DNA from 2 places in the Variovorax boronicumulans genome. Region 2 is predicted to be linked to the other one. Evidence: predicted binding sites of a transcription regulator. Region 2 holds the regulator's gene; the other holds the start of a gene.
The links. The regulator HrcA, encoded in region 2, represses chaperone genes, less so after heat shock. The targets are predictions, from matches to a motif close to TTAGCACTCNNNNNNNNNGAGTGCTAA.

Region 1: VHAB30_RS20520 (co-chaperone GroES) is a predicted target of HrcA. The motif match lies at 2,976-3,002, and genes of this name have one in related genera.

Annotation. Positions count from the first base shown of each region.
Region 1 covers NZ_BKDH01000002.1:129,940-144,931, forward strand. The annotation lists gene VHAB30_RS20510 (copper-transporting P-type ATPase) at 1-2,064, opposite strand, end outside; gene VHAB30_RS20515 (cupredoxin domain-containing protein) at 2,220-2,711, opposite strand; gene VHAB30_RS20520 (co-chaperone GroES) at 3,089-3,379, shown strand; gene groL (chaperonin GroEL) at 3,435-5,090, shown strand; gene xylB (xylulokinase) at 5,255-6,721, opposite strand; gene VHAB30_RS20535 (AraC family transcriptional regulator) at 6,774-7,715, opposite strand; gene VHAB30_RS20540 (carbohydrate kinase family protein) at 7,731-8,699, opposite strand; gene VHAB30_RS20545 (transaldolase family protein) at 8,723-9,394, opposite strand; gene VHAB30_RS20550 (L-iditol 2-dehydrogenase) at 9,421-10,209, opposite strand; gene dalD (D-arabinitol 4-dehydrogenase) at 10,206-11,585, opposite strand; gene VHAB30_RS20560 (ABC transporter ATP-binding protein) at 11,676-12,713, opposite strand; gene VHAB30_RS20565 (carbohydrate ABC transporter permease) at 12,731-13,555, opposite strand; gene VHAB30_RS20570 (carbohydrate ABC transporter permease) at 13,569-14,426, opposite strand; gene VHAB30_RS20575 (ABC transporter substrate-binding protein) at 14,485-14,992, opposite strand, start outside.
Region 2 covers NZ_BKDH01000001.1:107,152-122,143, forward strand. The annotation lists gene rapZ (RNase adapter RapZ) at 1-192, opposite strand, end outside; gene recN (DNA repair protein RecN) at 195-1,877, opposite strand; gene VHAB30_RS00555 (NAD kinase) at 1,914-2,819, opposite strand; gene hrcA (heat-inducible transcriptional repressor HrcA) at 2,851-3,858, shown strand; tRNA gene VHAB30_RS00565 (tRNA-Ile) at 3,894-3,970, shown strand; gene VHAB30_RS00570 (efflux RND transporter periplasmic adaptor subunit) at 4,231-5,358, shown strand; gene VHAB30_RS00575 (efflux RND transporter permease subunit) at 5,378-8,506, shown strand; tRNA gene VHAB30_RS00580 (tRNA-Arg) at 8,589-8,665, shown strand; gene VHAB30_RS00585 (HU family DNA-binding protein) at 8,851-9,276, opposite strand; tRNA gene VHAB30_RS00590 (tRNA-Arg) at 9,493-9,569, shown strand; gene VHAB30_RS00595 (thermonuclease family protein) at 9,639-10,199, opposite strand; gene greB (transcription elongation factor GreB) at 10,297-10,878, shown strand; gene VHAB30_RS00605 (RelA/SpoT family protein) at 10,888-13,131, opposite strand; gene rpoZ (DNA-directed RNA polymerase subunit omega) at 13,228-13,431, opposite strand; gene gmk (guanylate kinase) at 13,463-14,083, opposite strand; gene VHAB30_RS00620 (YicC/YloC family endoribonuclease) at 14,098-14,992, opposite strand, start outside.

The sequences.
Region 1 (14,992 bases), on a different contig from region 2:
GAGGAAGGCGAAGCCCAGGTTCTGCTTCATGTTGGCGATGGTCTGCTCGGAGATGACGCGCGCCTGCGCAATGCCGCGCAGGTCGCCCTTGACCAGCGTCACCTGGGCGCTGTTCATCGCGACATCGGTGCCGGTGCCCATCGCCACGCCCACGTCGGCCTTGGCGAGCGCGGGCGCGTCGTTGATGCCGTCGCCGGCCATCGCGACGATGCGACCCTCGCGCTGCAGCCTGTCGACCAGCGCGAGCTTGTCGGCCGGCTTCACTTCGCCGTGCACTTCGTCGATGCCCAGCTTCGCGGCGACGGCCCGAGCCGTGGTCAGCCCGTCGCCCGTGGCCATGATGACGCGCAGGCCCGAGGCCTTGAGCGCGGCCAGCGCCTCCAGCGTGGTGGGCTTGATCGGGTCCGACACCGCGAGCAGGCCGGCCGCCTGGCCGTCCACCGCCAGGAACATGACGCTCGCGCCCTCGGCCCGCAGGGCCTCGGCCTGCGGCTTGAGCGCGTCGACCCGCACGCGCAGCTGTTCCATGAGCGCCGTGTTGCCGAGCGCCAGCTTCCGGCCGGCCACGGCACCGCTCACGCCGATGCCGCTGCTGGATTCGAACCCCTCGGGCGTGTCCAGCGCCAGCTGGCGCTCGCGCGCCGCCCGCACGATGGCGTCGGCCAGCGGGTGTTCGCTGCCCTGGTCCAGGCTGGCCGCCAGGCGCAGCACCTCGTCGGCCGTGAAGCCCGGCGCAGGCACCGCGCGCTCGAACTGCGGCCGGCCTTCCGTCAGGGTGCCGGTCTTGTCGACGATGAGCGCATCGACCTTGCGGAAGTTCTCGATCGCCGCGGCATCGCGGAACAGCACGCCCTGCGTGGCCGCCTTGCCGGTGGCCACCATGATCGACATCGGCGTCGCGAGGCCGAGCGCACAGGGGCAGGCAATGATGAGCACCGCCACGGCGTTGATGAGGCCGTAGACCCAGCTGGGCTGCGGCCCGAAGAACCCCCAGGCGAAGAAGGTCAGCACCGCGATGGCGATCACCGTCATGACGAAGTAGCCCGCGACCCGGTCGGCCATCCGCTGCATCGGCGCGCGCGAGCGCTGGGCCTGCGCGACCATCTGCACGATGCTCGCGAGCACGGTCTGCGAGCCGACCTTTTCCGACTGCATGACCAGCGCGCCATTGGTGTTGAGCGTCGCGCCGATGAGCTTGTCGCCCACGCGCTTGGTCACGGGCAGCGGCTCGCCGGTGAGCATCGACTCGTCGACCGCGCTGCCGCCTTCGATCACCACGCCGTCCACCGGCACCTTCTCTCCGGGGCGCACGCGCAGCTTGTCGCCGACATGCACGTGGCCGATGGGCACGTCTTCCTCGGTGCCGTCGGCGCCGATCCGGCGCGCCGTCTTGGGCGCGAGCCCCAGCAGCGACTTGATGGCCGCGGAGGTTTGCGAGCGCGCCTTGAGCTCAAGGATCTGGCCCAGCAAGGTGAGCGAAATGATCACCGCCGCCGCTTCGAAGTAGACCGACACGCGCCCCATCGACACGAACGACGCGGGGAACACGCCCGGCGCCACCGTGGCCACGACGCTGTAGACAAAGGCGGCGGCCGTGCCCAGGCCGATCAGGGTCCACATGTTCGGGCTGCGGTTCGCCACCGACTGCACCGCGCGCACAAAGAACGGCCAACCGGCCCACAGCACGATCGGCACGCTGAGCACGAGCTCGATCCAGCTTTGCGTGCCCATCTCGAACCACTGCAGGCGGTGGCCGGCCATGGCGAGCACGGTGACGACAACGCTCAGCGGCAGCGTCCAGAAGAAGCGCCGCTTGAAGTCTTTCAGCTCGGGATCTTCGCCCTCGTCGAGGGTCGGCATCTCGGGCTCCAGCGTCATGCCGCACTTGGGGCAGTTGCCCGGGTGGTCCTGCCGGATCTCCGGGTGCATGGGGCAGGTGTAGACCGTGCCTTGCGCGGCGGGCTGCGCAGGGCCCGCGGGCGCATGCCCGTGCGATGCGTGGTGATCGTGGTGGTCGTGATGACCGTGGGGGTGTCCTGCGTGCCTGGTGGACGTGTCGTTCATTCGCGTTCTCCGACAGGAAAGGGGGAAGCCCTTGAGGGGGAAGCGATCAGTGTCCAGATTGACACGATGTGAAGGTCAAGCCCTGTCGCGCGATACCCTTGAAGAAAAAGCGCCGGCATGGCGGCCGGCGCGTGAAAGACGCGTGCGCATCACGCTCACTTGCCGGCCTTGCCCACCAGCACCGCGCCCTTCATGCCAGCGTCGTAGTGGCCCGGCTGCAGGCAGCCGAAGTCGACCTTGCCGGCCTGGGTGAACTGCCAGACGATCTCGCCGGTCTTGCCCGCGGCCAGCGTGACCATGTTCGGATCGGCGTGCTCCATCTCGGGGTTCTTCTTCATGGCCTCGTAGTGCGCCAGTAGCGCCTTCTCGGTCCCGAGCACGAGCTCGTGCTTCAGGACGCCGGAGTTCTTGACGACGAAGCGCACCGTCTCCCCCTGCTTGACCTTGATGTCCGCCGGCGTGAAGCGCATCGAGTCCGTCATGTCGACCTGGACCGTGCGCGTCACCTTGGCGGCCACGCCAGGCTTGCCGACGGCGGCTTCGGCATCGTGGCCGTGGCCACCGGCATGGGTGCCCGAAGCAAAGGCGCCGGCAGCGGCCAGTGCGGCTCCTGCGGCGAAAACGGTGTTGCGGAAGGTGTGTGTCATGGTGTCCTTGGAGGTTGCCGGGATGCCGCGACTCTAGGAAGCCAAGCCCGTCCACCACCGATCACCCGGATTACAAAAAAGCAATCTGCGCGCGCGACCTCCGCGCATCGGCGACATGAGCAAGGCCTTATTTTGCCCGGGCAAAATATCTCAAAGCGTCCCGGCCGAAGGCACCCGGCCACCCGGTGTTTCCCCGGAAAAGCACGGCGGTGCCGAACGGCGGCAAGGGCGCCGCCCTTGAAAGGTCATCGAATGCCCTTATGATTAGCACTCGCTGCTGACGAGTGCTAACAGCCCTCCCATCCAGTCGACAGGTCGCCGGTTTCTCCGGCGCCCGACCACAAACAAACCCGTTTCTTACCCTTCCAGGAGATGCAATGAAACTTCGTCCTTTGGCCGATCGCGTGATCGTCAAGCGTGTTGACAGCGAAACCAAGACCGCCTCTGGCATCGTCATCCCCGACGCAGCCGCCGAAAAGCCCGATCAGGGTGAAGTCCTGGCCGTGGGCCCGGGCAAGCGCAACGACAAGGGCGAACTGGCCGCACTGACCGTCAAGGTCGGCGACCGCGTCCTGTTCGGCAAGTACAGCGGCCAGACCGTCAAGGTCGATGGCGACGAACTGCTCGTGATGAAGGAAGACGACCTGTTCGCAGTCGTCGAGAAGTAATTCTTCTCCTCCTTTCGATCCCATCCAAATTCAATCCATTCGGAGTTAATTCATCATGGCAGCAAAAGACGTAGTCTTCGGCGGCGAAGCCCGCGCACGCATGGTCGAGGGTGTCAACATCCTGGCCAACGCAGTCAAAGTGACCCTGGGCCCCAAGGGCCGCAACGTGGTGCTCGAGCGTTCGTTCGGCGCCCCCACCGTGACCAAGGACGGTGTGTCCGTGGCCAAGGAAATCGAACTCAAGGACAAGCTGCAGAACATGGGCGCCCAGCTCGTGAAGGAAGTGGCCTCCAAGACCAGCGACAACGCTGGTGACGGCACCACGACCGCCACGGTCCTGGCACAAGCCATCGTTCGCGAAGGTTTCAAGCTGGTGGCTGCCGGCATGAACCCGATGGACCTGAAGCGCGGCATCGACAAGGCTGTCACGGCCCTGGTCGCCGAGCTGAAGAAGGCTTCGAAGCCCACCACCACCTCCAAGGAAATCGCGCAAGTCGGCTCCATCTCGGCCAACAGCGACGAAACCATCGGCAAGCTCATCGCTGACGCGATGGACAAGGTCGGCAAGGAAGGCGTGATCACCGTGGAAGACGGCAAGTCGCTGGACAGCGAACTCGACGTCGTCGAAGGCATGCAGTTCGACCGCGGCTACCTGTCGCCCTACTTCATCAACAACCCCGAGAAGCAATCGGCGCTGTTGGACAACCCCTTCGTGCTGCTGTTCGACAAGAAGATCAGCAACATCCGTGACCTGCTGCCCGTGCTGGAGCAAGTCGCCAAGGCGGGCCGTCCGCTGCTGATCATTGCCGAAGAAGTCGAAGGCGAAGCCCTGGCTACCTTGGTCGTGAACACGATCCGCGGCATCCTGAAGGTCGTGGCTGTGAAGGCTCCTGGCTTCGGCGACCGCCGCAAGGCCATGCTGGAAGACATCGCCATCCTGACGGGCGGCAAGGTCATCGCTGAAGAAGTGGGCCTGACGCTCGAAAAGGTGACGCTGGCCGACCTGGGTCAAGCCAAGCGCATCGAAGTGGGCAAGGAAAACACGATCATCATCGACGGCGCTGGCGCTGCTGGTGACATCGAAGCCCGCGTGAAGCAAGTTCGCGTTCAGATCGAAGAAGCGACCAGCGACTACGACCGTGAAAAGCTGCAAGAGCGCGTGGCCAAGCTGGCCGGCGGCGTGGCAGTGATCAAGGTTGGCGCGGCCACCGAAGTCGAAATGAAGGAAAAGAAGGCTCGCGTCGAAGACGCCCTGCACGCCACCCGCGCTGCAGTGGAAGAAGGCGTTGTGGCTGGCGGCGGCGTGGCACTGCTGCGTGCCAAGCAAGCCGTGGGCGAGTCGGTCAAGGGCGACAACGCTGATCAAGAAGCCGGCATCAAGCTGGTGCTGAAGGCCATCGAAGCGCCCCTGCGCGAAATCGTGAACAACGCCGGCGGCGAAGCCTCGGTGGTGGTGAACGCTGTGCTGGCCGGCAAGGGCAACTACGGCTTCAACGCTGCGAACGACACGTACGGCGACATGCTCGAGCTGGGCATCCTGGACCCGACGAAGGTCACCCGCACCGCACTGCAGAACGCCGCTTCGGTGTCCTCGCTGCTGCTGACGACCGAAGCCATGGTTGCTGACGCACCCAAGGACGAGTCCGGCGCCGGCGGCGGTGGCATGCCCGACATGGGCGGCATGGGCGGCATGGGCGGCATGGGCATGTAATTTCGCTCGCCCCCAGGCTGCGCGGCACTTCGTGTCCGCTACGCCAACCCCCTACCGGGGGCAACACCTGCGGCCCGGCAAAGCCGGTTCCGCGGTGTTTCGCGAAATGAAAAAGCCCCGCTTCGGCGGGGCTTTTTCTATGGGCGCTCGGTATTAGATCGGGCCTATCGGAACTGGTCGCGCAGCGCCATGTAGAGCACCTGGAACCGCGCATGCCGCGTCTTGTGTCCATCGGCTCCTTCGGATGAAGGCTCCAGCGTCTGCTTCACCGGCGGCAGCGTGCACACCTCGGCGACCTCGCCCCCATCGGCCAGCCACGCCAGCCGCGCCGCACCGAGCGCCCCGCCCGTTTCGCTGCCCGCATACAGCGTCAGCGGCACCTGGAAGATGTCGGCCAACAACTGCCCCCACCAGACACTGCGCGCACCGCCGCCCACGAGCGCGACTTCGCGCAGCGGCATGTCGGCCGGCAGGCGCAGCGTGTCGAAGCCATCGCGCAAACCGAAGCTCACGCCCTCGACCACGGCATAGGCGATCTCCGCCGGGCCATGCGCATGCGTGAGGCCGAACAGCACCCCTTGCGCATTCGGGTTGTTGTGCGGCGAACGCTCGCCCGACAGGTACGGCAGGAACAGCGGGCAGCGCGCCCGGTCCGCCAGCGCGACCGACGCCGCGGCTTCGAGCAGCGCCGCCTCGTCCGCGAACTTGAAGGTCTTCGCCGCCCAGCTCACCGCGCTGGCGGCCGAGAGCATCACCGACATCTGGTGCCAGCGCCTGGGCAAGGCATGGCAGAAGGCGTGCATCGCCTGCGCGGGGTTCGGCAGGAAGCGGTCGGTCGAGACGAACACCACGCCCGAGGTGCCGAGCGAGACGAAGCCCTGCCCCGGCTCCACAAGCCCCATGCCGACCGCGCTGGCGGCGTTGTCGCCCGCGCCGCCGGCGATCTTCACGCCCTCGCGCAATCCCCAGCGCGCCGCCAGTTCCGGCTTGAGCAGCGCGGAGACTTCGCTGCCTTCGACCAGCCGCGGCATGTGAGCGCGCGTGAGCCCCGTGGCGGCGAGCAGTTCGTCGGACCAGTCGCGCGCGCCCACGTCGAGCCACAGCGTGCCGGCCGCGTCGGACATCTCGCTGACCGCTTCGCCGCTGAGCATGAAGCGCAGCCAGTCCTTGGGCAGCAGCACGCGCGCCACGCGGGCGAAGACCTCAGGCTCGTGCTCGCGCACCCACAGCAGCTTGGGCGCGGTGAAGCCGGGCATCGCGAGGTTGCCCGCGATCTCGCCCAGGCGCGGCACGGCGCGCGTGAGCGCCTCGCACTGCGCACCGCTGCGGCCGTCGTTCCAGAGGATGGCCGGGCGCAGCACCTCGCCCGCCGCGTCGAGCAGCGTGGCGCCGTGCATCTGGCCCGACAAGCCGATGGCGCGCACCTGCAGCAGCGCCTCGGCGTGCGTGGTGTGCAGCTCGGCCATGACCGCCTCGAGCGCCTGCCACCACTGGGCAGGCGCCTGCTCGGACCACAGCGGTTGCGGCCGGTCGACCGTGAGCGGCGCGCGTGCCACGCCGACGATGCGGTGATCGTCCGCGAGCAGCAATGCCTTGAGCTCGGACGTGCCGAGGTCGAGTCCCAGATACAAGATGGTCTCCCTGATGGCGCCTTCGGAGCGGGCGCGTTCGCCTTGAAAGAAGTCAGCCGAAGCGCGTGTCGGCCTGGCGCCTGAACTCGCTGGGCGTCATGCCCTTGATTTCGAGAAAGCGCCGGTTGAAGTTCGCCACGTTGTTGAAGCCCACCTGGTAGCAGATGTCGGTCACGTAGTGGTCGGTCTGCATCAGCAGGTGGCAGGCGCTGTTGATGCGCACGCGGTTCACGAAGTCGGTGAAGCTGTTGCCGGTCGAGCGGCGGAAGAAGCGGCTGAAGCGGCTCTCGCTCATGCCCAGCTCGGCGGCCACGTCCGACATCGAGATCGAGTCGGTCATGTTGTTGGTGATGCGGTTCACGATGTCGTTGATCTGGTCGACCTGCGCATCGCCGTCGCTGCCCTGCACGCCCTGCATCTGCACGCTCGACAGCAGCCGGTAGTCGGTGCACTGGGCCAGGTCGGCCATGAACTCGCAGAACAGGCCCAGGCGGCGCACGCCGCGCGCGGCCTTGATGGCGTCCCAGTGCGCCAGCGCCTGCGCCGACATGCCGAAGAACTCGATGCCGTGGCGCGCGCGGTCGAGCAGCGGCATCACGTCGCGCAGCTCGGGAATTTCGGCCGCCGCGCGCTCGATGGGTTCGTGGCGGAACTGGATCACGCGGTCGCGCCCGGCGGCGCCTTCTTCGGGCACGTCCAGCGAGATCCAGTTGTGCGGCAGGCGCGGCCCGCACAGCACGAGGTGGCCGGGCTGGAACGGCCCGATCCAGTCGCCGATGAAGGCCTTGCCCGAGGTCTCGGTGATCAGGTGCAGCTCGTAGTCTTCATGGAAGTGCCATCGCACCAGCGGGCTCGGAAAGCCGTGCGCGAGGCAGCGCACCAGGCCGGTTTCTTCCGGGGCCTCGTAGCCCAGCGACGGGGAGCGCGCGAAGTCGCGCTCCAGTTCGGGTTGGCGTTGACGAGGGATCGCGCGTTTGCGGGTGGTCGTGGTCATGGCGGCACGGATCGATCAGGGCCGGGAAGCGACGGCCTCGTTGTCTTCCTGCGAAAGCGCCGTGCGAACGGCTTCCAGCGTCGGTGGATCGGCGCCCTCGCGGGTGCAGTTCAGGGCCGCGGCGGTGGCGGCAAAGCGCATCACAGCGCGCCAGGCGTCGTCGCCCAGTTCGGCCAGTTGCGCCGGATGCTCGACGCCATGCGCCAGCAGCGCCACCGACAGCCCGGCGGTGAAGGTGTCGCCCGCACCGATGGTGTCGACCACCTCGACGCGCGGCGCGGCCACGGTGAGCGGCGCGCTGCCGGTGCGCCACAGCGTGGCGCCGGCACCGCCGCGCGTGACGACCACGGCGCGCGCGCCGGCCGTGAGGCACTCGGCCGCGAGCGCATCGACCGGCCGCCCGGGGGCGAGCAGCGCGGCGTCTTCGTCGCTGAGCTTGACCAGGTCGGCCATGGCGAACCACTCGGTGACGCGGGCGCGGTAAGCGGCCATGTCCGGGATCAGGCTGGGCCGCACGTTGGGGTCGAACACGATCACGCAGCGCCCCGTGTGGGCGGCCACGAGGTCGGCGATGCGCGACGACGCCGGCTCCTGCAGCAACGAGATCGAGCCGAAGTGCAGGAAGCGGCATTCCGCCGGCAGCTGCGGCAACGGCTCGGGCGCCCAGGTGGCGTCGGCGCTGCCGCGTGTGTAGAAGGCGTAGCGGTTGGTCTGCGGCGTGCGCTCGACAAAGGCCAGCGTCGACGGCGCGTCGCTGCGCAGGATGAGCCGGGTGTCGACGCCGTTGCGTTCGAGAAAAGCCATCAGCCGTTCGCCGAACAGGTCGGTCGACAGCTGCGTGAGAAAGCCGGTCGGCTGCCCGAGCCGCGCGCAGGCCACGGCCGTGTTCAGCGGCGAACCGCCCTCATGGCCCAGGAACGCCAGGGTCCCACCTTCGCCGGCGGTGAAATCGATCAGGGCCTCGCCCGTGAGTGCAATGCGCATGGTGCTTGGATTTTCTTCTTCTGTCAGGGCAAGGCGCGGGCGTCGGCCAGGAAACCCGCTTCGGCAGCCAGGGTGGCGGGATGGTCGAGCAGCTCGGCAAAGAGGCGCGGCGGGATGGTGATGGCGCCCACGCCCAGCCCGAGCAGCGACAGGTAGGCCGCGCGCGAGCGGATGCTCGCCACCAGCAGCCGCGTGCCCGAAGAAGGCCGCTGCGCCACCAGCGACTGCATCTGCGCGATGAGCGCCAGCCCGTCGATGCCGGCGTCTTCGAGCCGGCCGAGGTACGGCGCCGCATAGGCCGCGCCCAGTTGCGCGGCGAAGTGCGCCTGCTCGGGCGCGTACACGGCGGTCCAGGTGACGGGCACGCCCTGGGCGATGAGCCGTGCGCCGGCGTCCAGGCCCTGGCGCGTGGCGGGAATCTTGATGACGAGCTGGCCGGGGTCGAACTGCGGCAGCAGGACGGCGGCGTCTTCCAGCATGCCGTCGACCTCGCTCGAATACACCTGGGCCTGCACCTGGCGCGCGCCCAGGTCGATGCAGCGTTTCAGCAGGCCTGGCACATCGGCGCGCCCGACGCCGGCGCGTTGCAGCAGCGTCGGGTTGGTCGTCACGCCGTGCACCACCGGGTGCGGCAGGCAGGCCTGCAGCTCGGCCAGGTCGGCGCTGTCGAGGTACAGGTGGAAGTCGTCGTTCATGCAGAAATGCGGAAGGAAGGTAGGGTTCAGCTCATGACATTGCCGCCGTCGACATTGAGGGTCTGCGCCGTGATGTAGCGCGCCTCGTCGCTGGCGAGAAACACCGCCGCCCCGGCGATGTCGCCCGGCACGCCCATGCGCCCGAGCGGCACCGCGAGGCCGACACGCCGCTTCTTCTCGCCCGGCGCCAGCCCTTCGGCCTTGGCGAACAGGCTGTCGACATGGTCCCACATCGGCGTGTCGACCACACCGGGGGCGATGCCGTTGACGCGGATGCCGTGCGGCGCCATGGCCAGCGCGGCGCTCTGCGTGTAGCTGATGACGGCCGCCTTGGTCGCGCAGTAGTGCGACACCAGCGCCTCGCCGCGGCGCCCGGCCTGCGAGGCCATGTTGATGACAGACGCGCCCGGCGTGCCGGCCTCGACCATGTGGCGCAGCACGGCCTGCATCACGAAGAACATGCCCTTCACGTTGACGGCGAAGAGCTTGTCGAACGAGGCCTCGTCGCTGTCGAGCAGCGGCGCGAGGTCGAACACGGCGGCGTTGTTGAACAGCGTGTGGACAGGGCCGAAGGCGACCTGCGCCTCGGCCAGCATGTGCGCGATGGCCTGCGTGCCGGTCACGTCGGCCGCGATGTAGGCGAGCGCGTCGGGGTGGGCTTGCTGCAGTGCGCGCACGGCCTCGGGCGCGGCGGTCGCGCGGTCGATCACGCTGCAGCGTGCGCCCTCGGCGATGCAGGCCTCGGCGACCGCCAGGCCGATGCCGCCGCCGGCACCGGTCAGCAGCACATGGCGGTCCTGCAGGCGGCCGCTCATGGCGCGGCCTTCTCTTCGATGAAGCGCGCCACGCGCTTGCCGGCACGGCGCACCGCATCGACCAAGCGCGCATCGCCCGCGAGGCTGCCCCACAGCCCGGCATCGGCGCACAGCGCCGCCACCGGGTCGGCCGCGTCGCAGATGGCGTGCGCGGCGGCGTCGTCCATGCTCTGGTCCTGGTAGGCATAGGGCAGCGTGCCCCGGCGCCAGCGCTGCAGGAACGCGAGGAACAGCGCGGGCAGCATCGCCACGCTGTCGATGCCCTGCCCGGCCGCGAGCCGCTCGCGCACGGTCGGCGCGATGAAGCCCGGGATCTTCGAGAAGCCGTCGGCCGCCACGCGCTGGTTGGTGTCGCGGATCGCGGGGTTGCCGAAGCGGTCGAGCACCACGTCGCGGTAGGCCGCGAGGTCGATCGGGCTCGGGCTCAGGCACGGGATGACGTCGTCGGTCACGTAGTCGAAGGCCATGCGGCGGATGGCCGCATCGTGCGTGCCTTCGTGGATGAAGCCCAGCCCGGCCAGCGTGCCGGCCCAGGCGATGCAGCTGTGCGTGGCGTTGAGGATGCGGATCTTGGCCTCTTCGTAGGGCTGCACCGATTCGACCAGCTCCACGCCCACGCGCCCCCAATCGGGCCGGCCGGCGATGAAGTCGTCTTCGATCACCCACTGGATGAAGCTCTCAGCCGTGACCGCCGCGCCGTCGTCGCGGCCCGTGGCTGCGCGCACGCGCGCGCGCAGCTCGGGCGGCGGGCGCGGCGTGATGCGGTCGACCATCGCGTTCGGGCAGCGGGTGTTCGCATCGACCCAGGCCTGCAGCGGCACGTCGCCAACGAGCGCGATGAATTCGAGCAGGCCCGCGCGAAAGCGGTCGCCGTTGTGGCGCAGGTTGTCGCAGTTCAGCAGCGTCACGGGGCCTGCCTGCGCGGCATGCCGTGCTCGCAGGATCGCGCAGACCGCGCCGTAGATCGTCTCGCCGGCCTCGCCGCGCCGCGCGCGTTCGATGTCGGCCGCGAGATCGGCGAACGACAGGTCGAGCTTGCCCTTGGTGTCGAGGTAGTAGCCGGCCTCGGTCACGGTGAAGGAGACGATGCGCGTGGACGGCGCGGCGCCGCGTGCGATCACCGGGGCCAGCGAGGGCTCGTAGGGCAGCACCTCGCGGATCGCCTCGATCTGCTCGTAGCGGTACTCGCCCGCGGGCGACACCGTCTCGAGCGTGTAGCGCCCGCCCTGGGCCTGCAACGCCGCGACCACCTCGGCCATGTCGGGCCGGATGTTGGCGCCCGACAGCGACCAGCGGGTGTCGCCCGCATCGATCAGCCGCTGCAGGTAGACGGCCTGATGGGCGCGATGGAACGAGCCGAGGCCGAGGTGAAGCACCGTGAATTCCGAAGGCGCCGGTGGGGTGGGCACGAGGCCCGCTGCTGCGAGGGTCACGGGGAAGGTCCGTTGAAAGTAAGGGGCGTCGGATCAGGCGGCCACCGCGCGGCCTTCGCGGCTGAACAGGTGCAGCACGGACGGGTCGAGTTCGACCGCCACGTCGTCGCCGGCCTGCAGCGGCGTGCGTTCGTTCTGGCGCGCGATGAGCGGCACGCCGCCCACGTCCACGTGGATCAGCGTGTCGGCGCCCAGCGCCTCGATGAGCTCGACGCGGCCCGGCACGCCGGCGGCCGCGCCCTGCTTCGGATGCACGCGCAGGCCTTCGGGGCGCACGCCCAGGAAGCCGTCGCTGGGCAGGCGCCCGCCGGTGGCGGCGGAAAAACTCGGGATGGCGCTCGCCGCCACCATGTTCATCGACGGCATGCCGATGAACTGCGCGACGAACTGGTTGGCGGGGCGGTCGTACAGCTCCAGCGGCGTGCCGACCTGCTCGATGAGCCCGTCCTTCAGCACCACCACGCGGTCGGCCAGCGTCATGGCCTCGACCTGGTCGTGCGTGACGTAGATGGTGGTCGCCCCCAGTGCGCGGTGCAGCTTGTGGATTTCGACGCGCGTGTTGCCACGCAGCGCTGCATCGAGGTTCGACAGCGGCTCGTCGAAGAGGAACACCTTGGGCGCGCGCACGATCGCGCGCCCGATGGCCACGCGCTGGCGCTGGCCACCCGACAAATCTTTCGGCGTGCGGTCCAGGTACTGCGTGAGGTTCAGCGTCTTGGCCGCGTACTCGACCTTGGTCCTGATCTCGTCCTTGGCCACGCCCGCGAGCTTCAGCGCGAAGGACATGTTGTCGTACACGCTCATGTGCGGGTACAGCGCGTAGCTCTGGAACACCATCGCCAGGTCGCGCTTGCCCGAAGGCGTCCAGGTGATGTCCTTGCTGTCGAGCAGCAGGTTGCCGCTGGTGATGGGCTCGAGCCCCGCGATCAGCCGCAGCAGCGTCGACTTGCCGCAGCCCGAAGGCCCGACGAAGACGATGAACTCGCCCTTCTGGATCTGCAGGTCGACGCCCTTGATGATGTGGACGTCGCCAAAGCTCTTCTTGATGTTCTTGAGTTCGAGGTAGGCCATGAGATGTCTCCCTTTCTTTACTTGACGGCGCCGAAGGTCAGGCCTTGCACCAGTTGCTTCTGGCTGAACCAGCCGAACACGACGATGGGCGCGATGGCCATCAGCGAGGCGGCCGACAACTTGGCCCAGAACAGGCCCTCGGGGCTGGAGTACGAGGCGATGAGCGTGGCCAGCGTGCCGGCCTTGGCGGAAGTGAGGTTCAACGCCCAGAAGGCTTCGTTCCAGCTCAGCACCAGGCACAGCAGGCCGGTCGATGCGAGCCCGCCGACCGACAGCGGCATCACGACATGGCGGAACTCGGTCCACAGGCTCGCGCCGTCCATGCGCGCGGCTTCGAGGATCTCGTTCGGAATGTCCTTGTAGGCGCTGTAGAGCATCCACACCATGATCGGCAGGTTCGACAGCGTGAACACGATGGTGAGCGCGGTGAGCGAGTCCAGCATGCCCGCGGTCTGCGCGAGCACGTAGATCGGCACCAGCGCACCGACGGCCGGCATCATCTTGGTGGAGAGCATCCACATGAGGATGTCGCGCGTCTTCTTCGTGCGGAAGAACGCCATCGAGTACGCAGCCGGCGCCGCGATCAACAGGCCCAGGATCGTCGAGCCCAGGCTCGTGATCAGCGAGTTGCGCGCGTACAGCAGGTAGTCGCTGCGGCGCTGCACTTCGCCGAAGTTGTCGAGCGTGGGCTCGAAGATGAACAGCGGCGGCACGTGGATGGCTTGCAGCTCCGTCTTGAAGGCCGTGAGGAACAGCCAGCCGAGCGGGAAGAACAGGAGCAGCGCCACGGCCCACGCACCGACGGTGCGCAGCAGCTGGGGAAGGAAGTTGCTGGGTTGCATGGTCGTTCCTTCTTCAGTCGAGGTTCTTGCCGATGATGCGGATGAGGAACACGGCCACGATGTTGGCCAGCACCACCGCGAACAGCGCACCCGCGGAGGCCACGCCCACGTCGAAGTTCATGAGCGACTGCTTGAAGATCATGTAGGTCATGTTCGTGCTCTCGTTGCCGGGGCCGCCATTGGTGGTGATGGCGATCTCGGCGAACACGCTGAGCAGGAAGATCATCTCGATCATGATCACCACGGCCATCGGGCGGCCGAGGTGCGGAATGGTGAGATAGAAGAAGCGCTGGAACGAACTCGCGCCGTCCATGCGCGCGGCTTCCATCTGTTCGCGGTCGAGCGACTGCAACGAGGTGATGAAGATCAGGCAGGCGAAGGGCAGCCACTGCCACGCCACCATGATGATCACCGAGAACAAAGGCACGTCGGTGAGCCAGTCGACCGGCTGTGCGCCGAAGAAGCGCCACACATCGGCCAGGATGCCGTAGATGGGGTTCATCATCATGTGCTTCCACAGCAGTGCATTCACTGCGGGCATGACGAAGAAGGGCGAGATCAGCAGCACGCGCACGATGCCGCGGCCCGGGAAGGGCTCGTTCACCAAGAGCGCGAGCAGCACGCCGAACACCACGGTGATGACGATGACGCTGCCGATGAGCAGCAGCGTGTTCCACGTGGCCGGCCAGAAGTCGGGGTCGGTGACGAAGTAGTGAAAGTTCTCGAGGCCCGCGAACGTGCGTTCGCCGGGTTGCATGAGGTTGTAGTTCACGAAGGAGAAGTACAACGTCATCAGCAGCGGCACGATCATCCACAGGAAGAGCGTGAGCACGGCGGGCGCCATGAGGGCGCGGGGCAGGAGTCTTTTCATGGTCTGTTCCTCTCAGGCTGCGGCCCTCTCCCCGCGGGGAGAGGGGAAGAAGCGCGGCTTACTTGTAGTAGCCCGCTTTCTTCATCTCGCGCTCGGCGGCGAGCTGCGAGGTCTTCAGCGCCTGGTCGACCGTGACCTTGCCCGACAGCGCCGCGCTCATCTGCTGGCCCACCGCCACGCCGATGGCCTGAAACTCGGGAATGGCCGCGTACTGCACGCCGACGTACGGCGACTTGGGCAGGGTGCTGTCGCTGAGGTTGGCGCTGTCGATGGCCTTCTTCTCGGCGGCGGCGAACTTGGCGACCTTCTGGAACTCGGGGTTCGCGTAGGTCGACTTGCGCGTGCCGGTGGGCACCGTGCCCCAGCCGTGCTCCTTGGCGACGAGGTTGACGTACTCCTTGGAGGTCGCCCACTTCACGAAGGTCTGCGCGGCGGCGCCCTTGGTCGAACTGGCGGGAATGGCCAGGTTCCAGGTCCACAGCCAGTTCGCGCCCTTCGGCGTGACAGCGACGGGTGCTTGCGCGAAGGCCACCTTGTCGGCCACCTTCGACTGCTTGGGGTCGCTG
Region 2 (14,992 bases):
CACGCCGCTGCGCACGTCCATCGCGATCGCCACGCGCGTGGCTTGCTGTTCGTGCTGCAGCGCGATGAAAGCGGTGAGCAGTTCGGGCGGCAGGTTGTCGACGCAGTAGTAGCCGGCGTCTTCCAGCGCGTGCAGCGCCACCGACTTGCCGGAACCCGACATGCCGGTGATGAGGACGAGGTCGAGATTCATGTTCATGGGGCGGTCGCCGGCGTCTTGTGGCCCAGCATTTCGCGCGCATGGGCCAGCGAGGTGGCCGACACTTTTTCGCCGCCCAGCATGCGGGCGATTTCGCGGGCGCGATCGTCGGCCGCGAGGCGCGACACGCCGCTTTCGGTGCGCGGGCCGTCCGTGCCGGCCGCCGTGGTCTGGCGCTTGGCGACCACGAGGTGGTGGTCGGCGCAGGCCGCCACCTGGGGCAGGTGGGTCACGGCGAGCACCTGGCGGTCGCGGCCGAGCTGCTTCATGAGGCGGCCCACGGTTTCGGCCACCGCTCCGCCCACGCCTGCATCGACCTCGTCGAAGATCAGCGTCTGCGCGGCGCCCAGTTCGCTGGTCGTCACGGCGATGGCCAGCGCGATGCGCGAGAGCTCGCCGCCCGAGGCCACCTTGCCGATGGCGCGCGGCGTGCTGCCGGCGTGGCCGGCCACCAGGAACGAAATTTCTTCGAGGCCGGCGCGGCCGGGCTGTGCCAGCGGCTGCAGTTCGACGTCGAAACGCCCGCCCTGCATGCCCAGGCCCTGCATCGCATGCGTGACGGCCTGGGCCAGGCGCGGCGCGGCCTGCTTGCGGATCTTGCCGAGGGCCTTGGCTTCCTTCATGTAGGCCTGCTGGGTGTTCTGCTCGGCGCGCTCCAGACCTTCGAGGTCGCTTTGCGCGTCGAGCGCCTGCAGCTCGGCCTGCCAGCCGGCCAGCAGCGCGGGTAGCTCGGCCGGCGTGCGCTTGTAGCGGCGCGCGAGCGACATCCACAGGCCCATGCGCTCGTCGAGTTCGGCGAGGGTCTTGGGATCGGTGTCGGTGTCGCGCAGGTAGCCGTGCAGCGAGTGGGCCGCGTCCGAGGCCTGCGCCACGCAGGAGGCCAGCACCTCGCCCAGCGTACGGAATTCGGGCTCGATGTGCTCGCAGTTCTGCAGCAGCGTCGCGGCGCGCGTGAGGGCGGCGAGGGCGCCGTTGTCGTCGTCTTCGAGTGCCTGGCTCGCGCCCTGGGCGGCGTCGATGAGCGCCTGCGCGTTCGAGATGCGCGAGTGATGGGCCGAGAGTTCGTCCCACTCGTCGGCGCCCGGCGCGAGCTTGGCGACTTCGGAGATCTGCCATTGCAGCCGTTCGCGCTCGCGCTGCAGCGAGTCTTGCGCCGAGCGTGCGTGCTCGAGTGCCGAGAGCGCCTGGCGCCAACTCTGCCAGGCGGCGTCGAGCGCGTCGGTGCGCGCGCCGGCGTAGGCGTCGAGCAGGCCGCGCACGGCCTCGGGGCGGGTCAGGCTCTGCCAGGCGTGCTGGCCGTGGATGTCGAGCAGGCGGTCGCCGAGTTCGCGCAGCTGCGTGGCGGTGGCGGGGCTGCCGTTGATCCAGCCGCGGCTGCGTCCCTGCAGGTCGACCGTGCGGCGCAGCAGCAGGCCGTCGCCCGCCTCGAAGCCGCCTTCGTCGAGCCAGCCGGCCAGCGCCGGGTCGGCGTCGAACTCGGCGCTCACGTCGAGCCGCTCGGCGCCTTCGCGCACGGCGCCGGCGTCGGCGCGGTTGCCCAGCGCCAGCTGCAGCGCGTCGATCAGGATGGACTTGCCGGCGCCGGTTTCCCCGGTCAGCACCGTGAAGCCGGCAGACAGGTCGAGTTCAAGGGACCGCACGATCACGAAGTCGCGCAGTGCGATGCGTCGCAAAGCCATCTCAGTTCGTCCTCAAGCTGGGGGCGTGGTCCTTCATCAGGAGCCCCCTTCGTTCCAATGGAGTTTTTTCCGCAGCGTGTCGAAGTAGCTCCAGCCGCGCGGGTGCAGGAAGCGCACCCGGAAGTCGGAGCGGCGCACCACCACGCGGTCGCCGATGGCGAGCGAGGCGAGCGACTGCATGTCGAAATTGGCGCTGGCGTCGCGCCCGCTCACCAGCTCGATCACGATCTCGTCGGCGTCGGGCAGCAGCACGGGGCGGTTGGACAGCGTGTGCGGCGCGATCGGCACCATCACCCAGCCCGGCACCGCCGGATGCAGCAGCGGCCCGCCGGCCGACAGCGCGTAGGCCGTCGAGCCCGTGGGCGACGCGATGATCAGCCCGTCGGCGCGCTGGTTGGCCACGAAATGGCGGCCCACCGACACGCGCATCTCGACCATGCCCGAGGTGGCGCCGCGGTTGACCACCACGTCGTTCATCGCGAGCGCGTCGAACACCACGGCCTCGTCGCGAAGCACCTGCGCGTGCATCAGGCTGCGGTGGTCTTCTTCGTATTCGCCGGCCAGCATCGGGATCAGCGTGGCCTGGTAGTTGTCCAGCGGAATGTCGGTGATGAAGCCCAGCCGCCCGCGGTTGATGCCGATCAGCGGGATGCCGTAGCACGCGAGCTGCCGGCCGATGCCGAGCATGGTGCCGTCACCGCCGACCACGAGGCCGAGGTCGCAGCGCTGGCCGATTTCTTCGACCGACAGCGCCTGGTAGCGCGGGTGGGGCGGGGCGTCGGTGTCCTCGCAGGACGAACGCTCCACGAACACCGTGCAACCCTGCGATTCGAGGAAGGCGCCGATGCCCTCCATCACGCCGTCGCGCGCATCGGCTTGCGCCCGGGCGCCGGAAGCCTGGTATTTGCCGATCAGGGCGACGTGACGAAAGCGTGAGGTCATAGCTCACAAATTACAACACTAAAATCTTGCAATGCTGGACGACCGTGCCAAGTTGCTGTTGAAGACGCTGGTCGAGCGTTACATCGCCGATGGGCAACCCGTCGGATCGCGCACGCTCTCGCGTTCGGCGGGGCTGGATCTCTCGCCCGCGACCATCCGCAACGTCATGTCCGACCTCGAGGCGCTGGGGCTCATCGCCAGCCCTCACACCTCGGCCGGACGCGTGCCGACCACGCGCGGCTACCGGCTCTTCGTCGACACCATGCTGACCGCGCAGCGCGAGCAGATGAGCACGCCAAGCCTGGCGGCCGACCAGCCGCAGAAGGTGATCGCCAATGCCGCGCACCTGTTGTCGAACCTGTCGCAGTTCGTGGGCGTCGTGATGGCGCCGCGGCGCGTCTCGGTGTTCAAGCAGATCGAATTCTTGCGTCTGTCGGAGCGGCGGCTGCTGGTGATCATCGTCTCGCCCGACGGCGACGTGCAGAACCGCGTGATCTTCCCGGAATCCGACTACTCGCAGTCGCAGCTGGTCGAGGCCTCGAACTACATCAACGCGCACTTCGCGGGCCTGACGATCGAGCAGGTGCGTGATCGCCTGCAGTCCGAGGTCGAAAAGCTGCGGGGCGAAATCGCCGCGCTGATGCAGGCGGCGGTGCAGGTCAGCTCCGAAGTGCTCACCGATGCGCAGGCCGACGACGTCGTGATTTCGGGCGAGCGCAACCTGCTGTCGGTGACCGATTTTTCCAGTGACATGGGGCAGCTGCGGCGCGCCTTCGATCTGTTTGAAGAGAAGGCGCAGCTGATGCGGCTGCTCGACGTGTCGAGCAAGGCCGAGGGCGTGCGCATCTTCATCGGCGGCGAAAGCCAGGTCGTGCCCTTCGAGGAGCTGTCCATCGTCAGCGCCAACTACGAGGTCGACGGCCAGGTGGTCGGTACGCTAGGCGTGATCGGCCCGACCCGCATGCCGTACGACCGCATGATCCAGATCGTCGACATCACGTCGCGGCTGGTGAGCAACGCGCTGAGCCACCGCAAGTAAGCGGCCGCGCGCGGCGCATAGAATCGGGCCCGCGTGGGCCGTTAGCTCAGTTGGTTAGAGCAGCGGACTCATAATCCGTTGGTCGAGTGTTCAAGCCACTCACGGCCTACCACCACACATTCCCCCTCTGTAGACACTCCGACGAAGGCCGCATTGCGCGGCCTTTTTCCTTGCAGCTGTGAGGGCGCGAGCGAGGCCTGCGGCCGCCGCCGATTTCACCTACGGCAAACACAGGATTCCTTCAGGTTGCAATGCAACATCGAAGGCAGAATGCACCATTTGAGTGCAAATGTAACGAGCCGGGTGATCCCTGCGCGCGCCGCACTGCGATTCCCGATGGCCATGACCCCGCTTTTCAAGCTCCTGCTTCCGATGTCCCTGCTCGCGCTCGCTGCATGCGGCGCCAAGCAGGCCTCCACCACCGATGACGCGCCGCCCGAAGTCGGCGTGGTGGCGCTGCACGCCAGCGACGTGGCCGTGCACACCGAGCTCGCGGGCCGCACGGCCGCCTACCGCGTCTCCGAGGTGCGGCCGCAGGTCAACGGCATCGTGCGCAAGCGGCTGTTCGAAGAGGGCGGCATGGTCCGCGCGGGCCAGGTGCTGTACGAGATCGAGCCCGGCCCGTTCGAGGCCGCGCACGAGCAGGCGCAGGCCGCGTTGGCCACCTCGCAGGCCACCATCGCCAGCCTGCGCGGCAAGGCCGATCGCTTCGGTGAACTGGTCAAAGCCAATGCCGTGAGCAGGCAGGAGCACGAAGAGGCGCAGGCGGCGCTGGTGCAGGCGCAAGCCGGCGTGAAGGCCGCGCAGGCGGCCGTGAAGGCGGCGCGCATCAACCTCGACTTCACGCGCATCACCGCGCCCATCGCGGGACGCATCGGCCGCTCCGCCGTGACCGAAGGCGCGCTCGTGGCGCCGGGCCAGACGATGGCGCTGGCCACGATCCAGCGGCTCGACCCGATCTACGTCGACGTCGTGCAGTCGAGCCTGGCGTTGACGAAGCTCAAGCGCCGCTTCATTTCGGGCGACATGGCGCCGGCCAGCACCCAGGTCCGCCTGCGCATGGAAGACGGCCTGCCTTACCCGCATGCCGGCACGCTGAAGTTCTCCGAAGTGGCCGTCGACGAGGCCACCGGCTCGGTCACGCTGCGCGCGGAATTCCCGAACCCGCAAGGGCTGCTGCTGCCGGGCATGTACGTGCGCGCGCAGGTCGAGTCCGGCGTGGAGCGCCAGGCCATCCTGGCGCCGCAGCGCGGCGTGGCCCGCAACGAGAAGGGCGAGCCGACCGCGCTGGTGGTGGCGGCCGACAACAAGGTCGAGCTGCGCGCGCTCGAAGTGCGCAGCACCGAGGGCGAGCACTGGGTCGTGACCCGGGGCCTGCGCGAGGGCGACCGCCTGGTGGTCGACGGCCTGCAGCGCGCGCGCCCGGGCGAAAAAGTGAAGCCGGTGCCGGTGTCCACGGCGGGCGCATCGTCCGCTGCTGCGCCTTCTCCGGCCGATTGACGAGAAACCGCAAGCTCCCGTGATCGCTCATTTCTTCATCCAGCGGCCCGTCTTCGCATGGGTCATTGCCATCCTCATCATGCTGGCCGGCGGCGTGGCCATTCGCACGCTGCCGGTGTCGCAGTACCCGGACATCGCGCCGCCGACCGTGGTCGTGTCGGCCAACTACCCCGGCGCCTCGGCGCAGGCGGTGGAAAACAGCGTGACGCAGGTGCTCGAGCAGCAACTCAAGGGCATCGACGGCCTGATGTACTTCAAGTCGACCAGCAGCGCAGCCGGCTGGGCCGAGATCAACGTCACCTTCCGCCAGGGCATCGACCCCGACACCGCACAGGTGCAGGTGCAGAACAAGGTCAGCCAGGCCACCAGCCGCCTGCCGCAGGCGGTGCAGCAGCAGGGCGTGACGGTCGCCAAGTCGCAGAACAACTTCCTGCTGATCGTGGCGCTCTACGACGAGACCGGCCAGCGCACCGACACCGACATCGCCGACTGGATGGCCAGCAACCTGCGCGACCCGATCAGCCGCGTCGACGGCGTGGGCTCGGTGCAGGCCTTCGGCGCGGCGTACGCCATGCGCATCTGGCTCGACCCGCACCGGCTGGCCAGCTACCAGCTGATGCCGTCCGACGTCACGGCTGCCATCACCGCGCAGAACACGCAGGTGTCGGTGGGCGAGATCGGCGCGCGGCCGTCGGCGCCGACGCAGCACCTGAACGCCACCGTCACCGCGATGTCGCGGCTGCAGACGCCCGACCAGTTCAAGGCCATCGTGCTCAAGACGCAGGCCGACGGCGCCGTGGTACGGCTGGGCGACGTGGCACGCGTGGAGATCGGCAGCGAATCGTATGCCGAGACCACACGCCTGAACGGGCACCCGGCCGCGGGCTCGGCCGTGATGCTGGCGCCCGGCGCCAACGCGCTGACCACCGCCCGCGCGGTGAAGGCGCGCATCGCCGAGCTCGAACGCTCGCTGCCCGCCGGCTTGCGCGTGGCCTACGCGGAAGACACGACGCGCTTCGTCAAGATCTCGATCCAGTCGGTCATCCGGACGCTGCTGGAGGCCATCGCGCTGGTGGTGGTCGTGATGTTCCTCTTCCTGCAGAACTGGCGCGCCACGGTCATCCCGGCCATCACCGTGCCGGTGGTGCTGCTGGGCACCTTCGGCGTGCTGGCGGCCTTCGGCTACTCGATCAACGTGCTCACGCTGTTCGGCATGGTGCTGGCCATCGGCCTGCTGGTGGACGACGCCATCGTGGTGGTGGAGAACGTCGAGCGCGTGATGCACGAAGAGGGGCTCGATGCGAAGGCCGCCACGATCAAATCGATGAAGGAAATCACCGGCGCGCTGGTCGGCATCGCGGTGGTGGTGTCGGCGGTGTTCCTGCCCATGGCCTTCTTCGGCGGCTCGGTGGGGGTGATCTACCGGCAGTTCTCGGTGACCATCATCGCGTCGATGGTGCTGTCGGTGGTGGTGGCCATCGTGCTCATCCCGGCGCTGTGCGCGCGCTTCCTGAAGGCCGGCGTGCCGCCGCGCACGCGCGGCTTCCTGGGCGCGTTCAACCGCCGCTTCGACGCCGCGCAGGGCCGCTACGTGGGCGTGCTGGGCCGCATCCTGCGCAAGCCGCTGCGCTTCACGGCGGTGTACGTCGCCATCGTGGCCGGCATGGGCCTGCTGTACCTGAGCCTGCCCGGCGGTTTCCTGCCGGAAGAGGACCAGGGCAGCGTGATGGTGATCGCGACGCTGCCGGCCGGCGCCACTTCGGGCCGCACCGACGAAGTGAACCGCGCCATCGAAAAGCACTTTCTCGAGACCGAGAAGGACACGACCGACACCATCTTCACGCTTACCGGCTGGAGCTACAGCGGCTCGGGGCAGAACATGGGCATGGCGTTTGTCTCGCTGAAGGACTGGTCCGAGCGCGCCAGTGCGGACAAGCGTGCGCACGCCATCGTCGAGCGTGCCGGCAAGGCGCTGGCCAAGCAGCAGCGCGACGCCGAGGTCTTCGGCATGGTGCCGCCGCCCATCGAAGGGCTGGGCGAGTCCAACGGCTTCGAGTTCTGGCTGCAGGACACCTCGGGCATGGGCGCCGAGCGGCTGTTGCAGGCGCGCGAAAAGCTGGTGCGCGAGGCCAACAAGGACCCGCGCCTGCAGTCGGTGCGCGCCAACAGCGTGGCCGGCACGCCGCAGCTGCAGGTCGACATCGACCAGCTGAAGGCCTCGGCGCTGCGGCTGTCGCTGGACGACGTGAACACCACGCTGGGCATTGCCTGGGGCGGTAGCTACGTCAACGACTTCATCGACCGCGGCCGCGTGAAGCGCGTGTACGTGCAGGCTGATGCGCCGTACCGCTCGGCGCCGGACGACATCGGCCAGTGGTTCGTGCGCGGCAGCACGGGCGCGATGACGCCGTTCTCGGCCTTCGCCACCACGCGCTGGTCGCAGGGCGCCTCGCAGCTGGAGCGCTACAACGGCCTGTCCGCGGTGCAGATCCAGGGCGCGGCCGCGCAGGGCACCAGCTCGGGCACGGCCATGGCGGCCATCGAGACCCTCGCGAAGAAGCAGAGCGGCACGGGCCAGGCCTGGAGCGGCCTGTCGTACCAGGAGCGGCTGTCGGGCGGGCAGGCGCCGCTGCTGTTCGCGCTGTCGATCCTCGTGGTCTTCCTGTGCCTGGCGGCGCTGTACGAGAGCTGGTCGGTGCCGGTGTCGGTGATGCTGGTGATTCCGCTGGGCGTGCTCGGCGCGGTGATCGCGGCAGCGCTGCGCGGGCTGTCGAACGACATCTACTTCCAGGTCGGCCTGCTCGCGACCATCGGGCTGTCGGCCAAGAACGCGATCCTGATCATCGAGTTCGCGGAGGCCGCGCTGCGCCGTGGCGTGCCGCTGCTCGAAGCGGTGGCCGAAGGCGCGCGCCTGCGGCTGCGGCCGATCCTGATGACCTCGCTGGCCTTCTTGGCGGGCGTGATCCCGCTGGCGGTGGCCACCGGCGCGGGCTCGGGCAGCCAGGTCGCGATCGGCACCGGCGTGTTCGGCGGCGTGCTCGCGGCGACAGCACTGGGCATCTTCTTCGTGCCGCTGTTCTATCTGCTGGTGAAGCGCGTGGCCGCACGGCTGATGGGGCACAAGGCGGGCGGCGAACAGGTGGCTTGAGGCCATCGCATCGCAAGGCCGTGAAGCTTTTTTGAAGGCCTCGCCGGAACAGCGCTTTCGGCGGGGTAGAATTCAAGGCTGCGCGGCTGTAGCTCAGTTGGATAGAGTACTTGGCTACGAACCAAGGGGTCGTGGGTTCAATTCCTGCCAGCCGCACCATCTCTCGAATAGCCTGGAAGAGTTTCTCTTCCAGGCTATTTTCGTTTGGGGCCCTCGCACAGAGGGTTTTGCTGCCCGCATTCGCTGCGCGGCAAGCGCCCACAAAAAAGCCGCCCGAGGGCGGCTTTTTGACGTCGATACGGACAGCTGCCAGGCCAGACCTGCGCAGCGTCGCATCAAGCGTCTTACTTCTTCTTGGCGACGGCCTTCTTGGCGGGAGCCTTGGCGACGACTGCCTTCGAGACAGCAGCCTTGGTGACAGCAGCTTTCTTGGGAGCGGCGGCCTTCTTGGCAGCGGGTGCAGCAGCGGCCTTTTCAGCCTTGCGCTTGGCGGCCTTCGGGTCGATGGCGGCCTTGAAGGCAGCGCCGGCGACGAACTTCGGCACCTTGGTGGCGGCGATCTTGATCTTGGTGCCGGCCTGGGGGTTAAAGCCCGAGCGTGCAGCGCGTGCGACTTGCTTGAAAGTACCGAAGCCGACCAGCTGGACCGAATCGCCCTTCTTCACGGCAGCGACGACGCTGCTGGTGATCGTTTCGAGGACGCGTGCGGCCTCGGCCTTGCTCAGGTTGTGGGTGGTGGCGATCTTCTCGACCAGTTCGATGCGGTTCATTCAGTATTCCTTGGATGGTATGGCGCCGTGTTGCCTACGGCGGCCCAGGCTTATTCCGGGCGGGGCGGAGTGTACCGGGTCGGAAGGGCCTCTTTGAAACGGCATGGGCCGGATGCGTTGCAACAAGCCCCATTGCAGGCTGCCGTCGTCCGTATTTTCAGCTTTCGATCACAAAGGTTGGGGAGGGCGAAAAAACACGCTATAATCGAAAGCTGTGCGGCTGTAGCTCAGTTGGATAGAGTACTTGGCTACGAACCAAGGGGTCGTGGGTTCAATTCCTGCCAGCCGCACCACTCTTCAAGGGTTAGCTCGTTTTTCGAGCTAACCCTTTTTCTTTGGCCGGTCATTGCGCCGCGCTCGCATCAAGGTCGCGTCGGTCGCGCGTCTTTCCAGAGGCCTGCCCGCTTGGCCTTCGCTTCTTCCTCCGCGAATTCGTACTGCCCGCGTTCCTGGGGTGACAGGCGTTGTGCCTGTACGGGCTGCCAGCGTGCCAATCCGACGGTCAGCAGTGCCAGGCCTGGGTCGAGCGTTCGTGGGCCATGGGGTGCCGAATCCGGCGTCACCATCACGCGGCAGATGCGCTCGCGGGCATGGGACGTGGAAGCGTCGCAGTCGACGTCCGCTGGCTTCAGGCGAACCATGTCGTGCATCTTCTGCCGGGCCTGCTCGGCGAAGGGCTGCCCGGGCTTCGGCGCCTCGATGCCCTGCAGGCGCACGCGGCGCCACGCACTGGCGCTGGCCGCGTCGCCGCAGCGGGCGGTGAGGGTGTCGCCGCTGTGGATGCTCACGACAAAGCAGGTCTGCGTCCTGGCGTGGGTGTCGAAGGGAAGAAAGCCCAGTGCGGCAGCAAGGACCGCGAGAGCGTACAAATGAAGCCCCGCCGAAGCATGGCGACGGCAGGGGAAATGTCCGGTGGCGATCACGGGGGCTCCTGTCTCCTAGCATTGCGGTTGCGGCAAACTCACCGGCTTGTAGGGCGCGGCAAGGGCGCCCAGTATTTCCGATTTGAAGGGCTCTGCATTGAACAAGGCATTCACCAAGGAGTCGGACGCCGATGCGGACGACGACGATGACGGCGCAGGCGGCGCCGCACCCGCGCTGCCGGCGGGCAGCAAGAACTACATCACGCCCGAGGGCTACGCGCGCCTGCGCGACGAGCTTCTGCAGCTGATGGACGAGGAGCGCCCCAAGGTCGTCGAGGCCGTGCACTGGGCCGCGAAGAACGGCGACCGCTCCGAGAACGGCGACTACCTCTACGGCAAGAAGCGCCTGCGCGAGATCGACCGGCGCATCCGCTTCCTCGGCAAGCGGCTCGAGATCGCGGAGATCACCGACCCGTCGGTGCACCACGGGCGCGACCAGGTCTTCTTCGGCGCCACGGTCCGCTATGCCGACGAGACCGGCGAGGAGCGCAGCGTCACGATCCTCGGCATCGACGAGGCCGAGAGCGCCAAGTCGGAGGTCAGCTGGATTTCCCCGATCGCGCGTGCGCTGCTCAAGGCGCGCGAGGGCGACGTGGTGAAGCTCGTGACGCCCGGCGGGGCGCACGAGGTGGAGATCCTGTCGGTGAGCTATCCGGCGCCGCGCACGCCGGCGAACTGACGAAGAAGGTCAGGGCGCCGGAATCGTCCGCGCCGCGGTCAGCACCGACGCAGTCCGGCGCGCGGCGCGCAGCACGGCATCGAGGTGCGTGCGGTCGCGCACCGCGATCACGAAGCGCAGGTCGGTCGAATCCTGCGGGGTCTCGTCGGCCATTTCCACGTGCGTGATGTCGGCCTCGGCATCGGCCAGGGTGGCCGCCACGCGGGCCAGCACGCCCTTGTCGTTGCGCACGGTGATGACCACGCCGGTCTCGAAGGCGCGCGTGGGTTCGTCGGCCCATTCGACCGCGAAGAAGCGCTCGCTGTCCTTGTTGCGCAGGCGCTGGCCCACGCCGCAGTCGTCGGTGTGCACTACAAGCCCTTCGCCGTGCCCTAGGTAGCCGACGATCTGGTCGCCGGGAATGGGTCGGCAGCACTGGGCGAAGCGCACGGAAGAGTTCTCGCTGCCATCGAGCGTCACCGCGCCTTGCGACACCGCCTCGTGCGAGGTGAAGCGCTCGCGGCTCAGGAGGAGGGCGTCGGGGCGCTCGCCGATCTCGGCCAGCAGCGCCATGAGCCGCTTGGCGACGATGCTCGCGATGCGCTTGCCCAGGCCGATGTCGGTCAGCAGCTCGGCGCGGGTGCGGTTGCCGGTGAAGCGCAGCAGCTTCTCCCACAGCGCCTGGTGTTCGTCGTCTTCCTCGGGCAGCTTGCCCAGGCCTTCGGCGCGCAACGCCTGCGCCAGCAGTTTCTCGCCCAGGCCTTCGGACTCGGCATGCGCCAGCGTCTTCAGGTAGTGGCGAATCTTGGAGCGTGCCCGGCCGGTGCGCACGAAGCCCAGCCACGCGGGGTTGGGCGTGGACACGGGCGCGGTGATCACTTCGACCACGTCGCCATTCTTCAGCTCGGTGCGCAGCGGGACCTGGTCACCGTTGATGCGCGCGGCCGAGGTGTGGTCGCCGATGTTGCTGTGGATGGCGTACGCGAAGTCAACCACCGTGGCGCCACGCGGCAGCGCCATGATCTGGCTCTTGGGCGTGAAGACGTAGACGGCGTCGGGGAACAGGTCGACCTTGACGTGGTCCCAGAACTCGGCGGCGTCGCGTGTCTCGTCCTGGATGTCGAGCAGCGACTGCAGCCACTTGGTGCCCAGCCGGTCGTTGCTCGCGGCATTGGGCTCGGCGGCCTTGTAGAGCCAGTGCGCCGCCACGCCGGATTCGGCCACGACGTGCATGGCCTCGGTGCGCAGCTGGAACTCCACGCTCACGCCCGCAGGGCCCACCAGCGTGGTGTGCAGCGACTGGTAGCCGTTGAGCTTGGCGATCGCGATGTGGTCCTTGAACTTGCCCGGCAGCGGCTTGTACATCTGGTGCAGGATGCCCAGGCCGGTGTAGCAGGCGATCACGTTCGGCACGATGAGCCGGAAGCCGTAGATGTCGGTGACCTGCGCGAAGCTCAGGTGTTTTTCTTCCATCTTGCGGTAGATGGAATAGAGCGTTTTCTCGCGGCCTGCGATGCGCAGCGTCATGCCGGCGGCGGAGAAGGCCGTCTCGACCTCTTTCTGCACCTTCTGGATCAGGTCGCGTCGTCGTCCGCGGGCCTTGGCGACGGCCTTGGCCAGCGTGGCATAGCGCCAGGGCTTGAGATGGCGGAACGACAGGTCCTGCAATTCACGGTAGGTCTGGTTCAGGCCCAGCCGGTGCGCGATGGGGGCGTAGATCTCGAGCGTTTCACGCGAGATGCGGGCCCACTTTTCACGTGGCGCATCGGCCAGCGTGCGCATGTTGTGCGTGCGGTCGGCCAGCTTGACCAGGATGACGCGCACGTCGCGCGCCATGGCCAGCAGCATCTTGCGGAAGGACTCGGCCTGGTTTTCTTCGCGCGTGTTGAATTGCAGCTTGTCGAGCTTGGTGAGCCCGTCGACCAGCTCGGCAACCGGGGCGCCGAAGCGCTCGATGAGTTCCGGCTTGGTGACGCCGCAATCTTCGATGGCGTCGTGCAGCAGCGCGGCCATGAGCGCCTGGGCGTCGAGCTTCCATTCGGCGCACTGCGCCGCCACGGCGATGGGGTGGGTGATGTACGGCTCGCCGCTGTTGCGCAGCTGCCCGAGATGGGCCTCGTCGGCGAAGCGGTAGGCCCGGCGCACCAGCTCGGTGTCTTCGGGGCTGAGGTAGTCGAGGCGGGCCGTCAGCGCGGCAAAACTCGCGGCGGCCGCGTTCAGCGCCGCCGGACTCGGTTTCGGCGTGGGGGACGGAGGTTTGGCGACCGCGCTCATGGCTACCACTTTAGCGTGACCGCTCTGTGGACGCGTCCAGACGTAAAAAAAGCACCGCAATGCGGTGCCTTTTCGTTGCAGGGCTGCGTCAGAAGATCAGCCCGGCACTTTCTTGAGCATCTCGATGCCGATCTTGCCTTCGGCGATTTCGCGCAGGGCCGTGACGGCGGGCTTGTTCTTGCTCTCGATCTTGGGTGCGTGGCCTTGGCTCAGCATGCGCGCACGGTACGTGGCGGCGAGAACGAGCTGGAAACGGTTCGGGATCTGAACGAGACAATCTTCGACGGTGATGCGGGCCATGATGAATTCTTTCGGTCGGTGAGCGGGGATTTCAAGGGATGTTCAGTGCGGCGAACGTATCGGCACGTGCTCTGCGCTGTGCGGAATACCGGAGCCTCTGCGCGTGGACGATCGCCTTGAGATCGAAGAGTGCGCGCTCAAATAACTCGTTGATTATAACGAAATCGAATTTTCCGGCCTGGGCCATCTCTTCGGCCGCGTTTTTCAGGCGCAGTTCGATCACCGCCGCGCTGTCTTCGCCGCGCCGTTCCAGGCGGGAGCGCAGCTCTTCCCAGCTGGGCGGGAGGATGAAGATCATGACCGCGTTGGCAAAGGTCTTGCGGATCTGCAGCGCGCCCTGGAAGTCGATTTCGAGGATCACGTCGGTGCCCAGGGCCACCCGCTCCTCGACCGCCTTCTTCGACGTGCCGTAGCGGTGGCCGTGCACATGGGCCCATTCGACGAAGCCGTCGGCCGCGATGAGGGCATCGAACTCGCTCGGGGAGGCGAAAAAGTACTCCCGGCCGTGCTTTTCCTGCCCGCGCGGGGGGCGCGTGGTGTGGGAGACCGAGGGCTGAACGGCCGAGTCGAGCTCCATGAGCGCCTTGACCAGGCTCGATTTGCCAGCGCCGCTGGGTGCGGCGACCACGAAGATATTGCCGGGGTAGTCCATGGGTAGGCTCGTCGTCATTCGATGTTCTGCACCTGCTCGCGCATCTGCTCGATGAGGACCTTCATGTCCACGCCGATGCGCGTGAGTTCCAGGGCTGCTGACTTGGAGCCCAGGGTGTTGGCTTCGCGGTGCAGTTCCTGGATCAGGAAATCCAGCCGCTTGCCGATCTCGCCGCCCTTCTTGAGCAGCCGCTCGATCTCGTCGAGGTGCGAGTTCAGCCGGGTGAGCTCTTCCGCCACGTCGATGCGGATCGCGAAGGCGGTGGCCTCGGTCAGGGCGCGGTCCTGGGCGGCTTCGGGCAGCGTGCCGCCCGTGCTGGCGGTAAGGCCCATGGCCTCCTGCCAGCGCTCCAGGAAGCGGGTGCGCTGCTGTTCGACCAGCTGCGGCACCAGCGGGCCAGCCTGCTGCACCAGGGTGCGCAGCTGCGCCAGGTGCGCTTCGAGCATCTTGGCCAGCCGGGCGCCTTCGCGCTGACGGGCGGAGATCAGGGCTTCCAGGGCCTTGCCTGCCACGTCGAGCAGGTCGGGGCCCCAGTCGCCGCGCGTGGCGCCGTCGCCGCCGGCCAGGCGCAGCACGTCGGCCACGCTGAGCTCGCGGGCGCCGGGCAGCCAGGCACGGATGCCGTCCTGCACGCCGTTCAGCCGCTGAAGCAGCTTGACGGAGGGCTCGACCACGCCCGCCTGGGACGTGTTCTCGATGGCTGCGCGCACCTCGACCTTGCCGCGCTTGAGCTTGCCCGTGAGCAGCTCGCGCAGCGCGGTCTCATGCTGGCGCAGCTCCTCGGGGAGCTTGAAGGTGAGGTCGAGAAAGCGGCTGTTGACCGAGCGGATTTCGACCCCGAGCCGGCCCGCGGCGGAGGGCCGTGCATCGGCTTCGGAGTGGCTGCCTGCGGGGCCGTTCTGGCCGCTG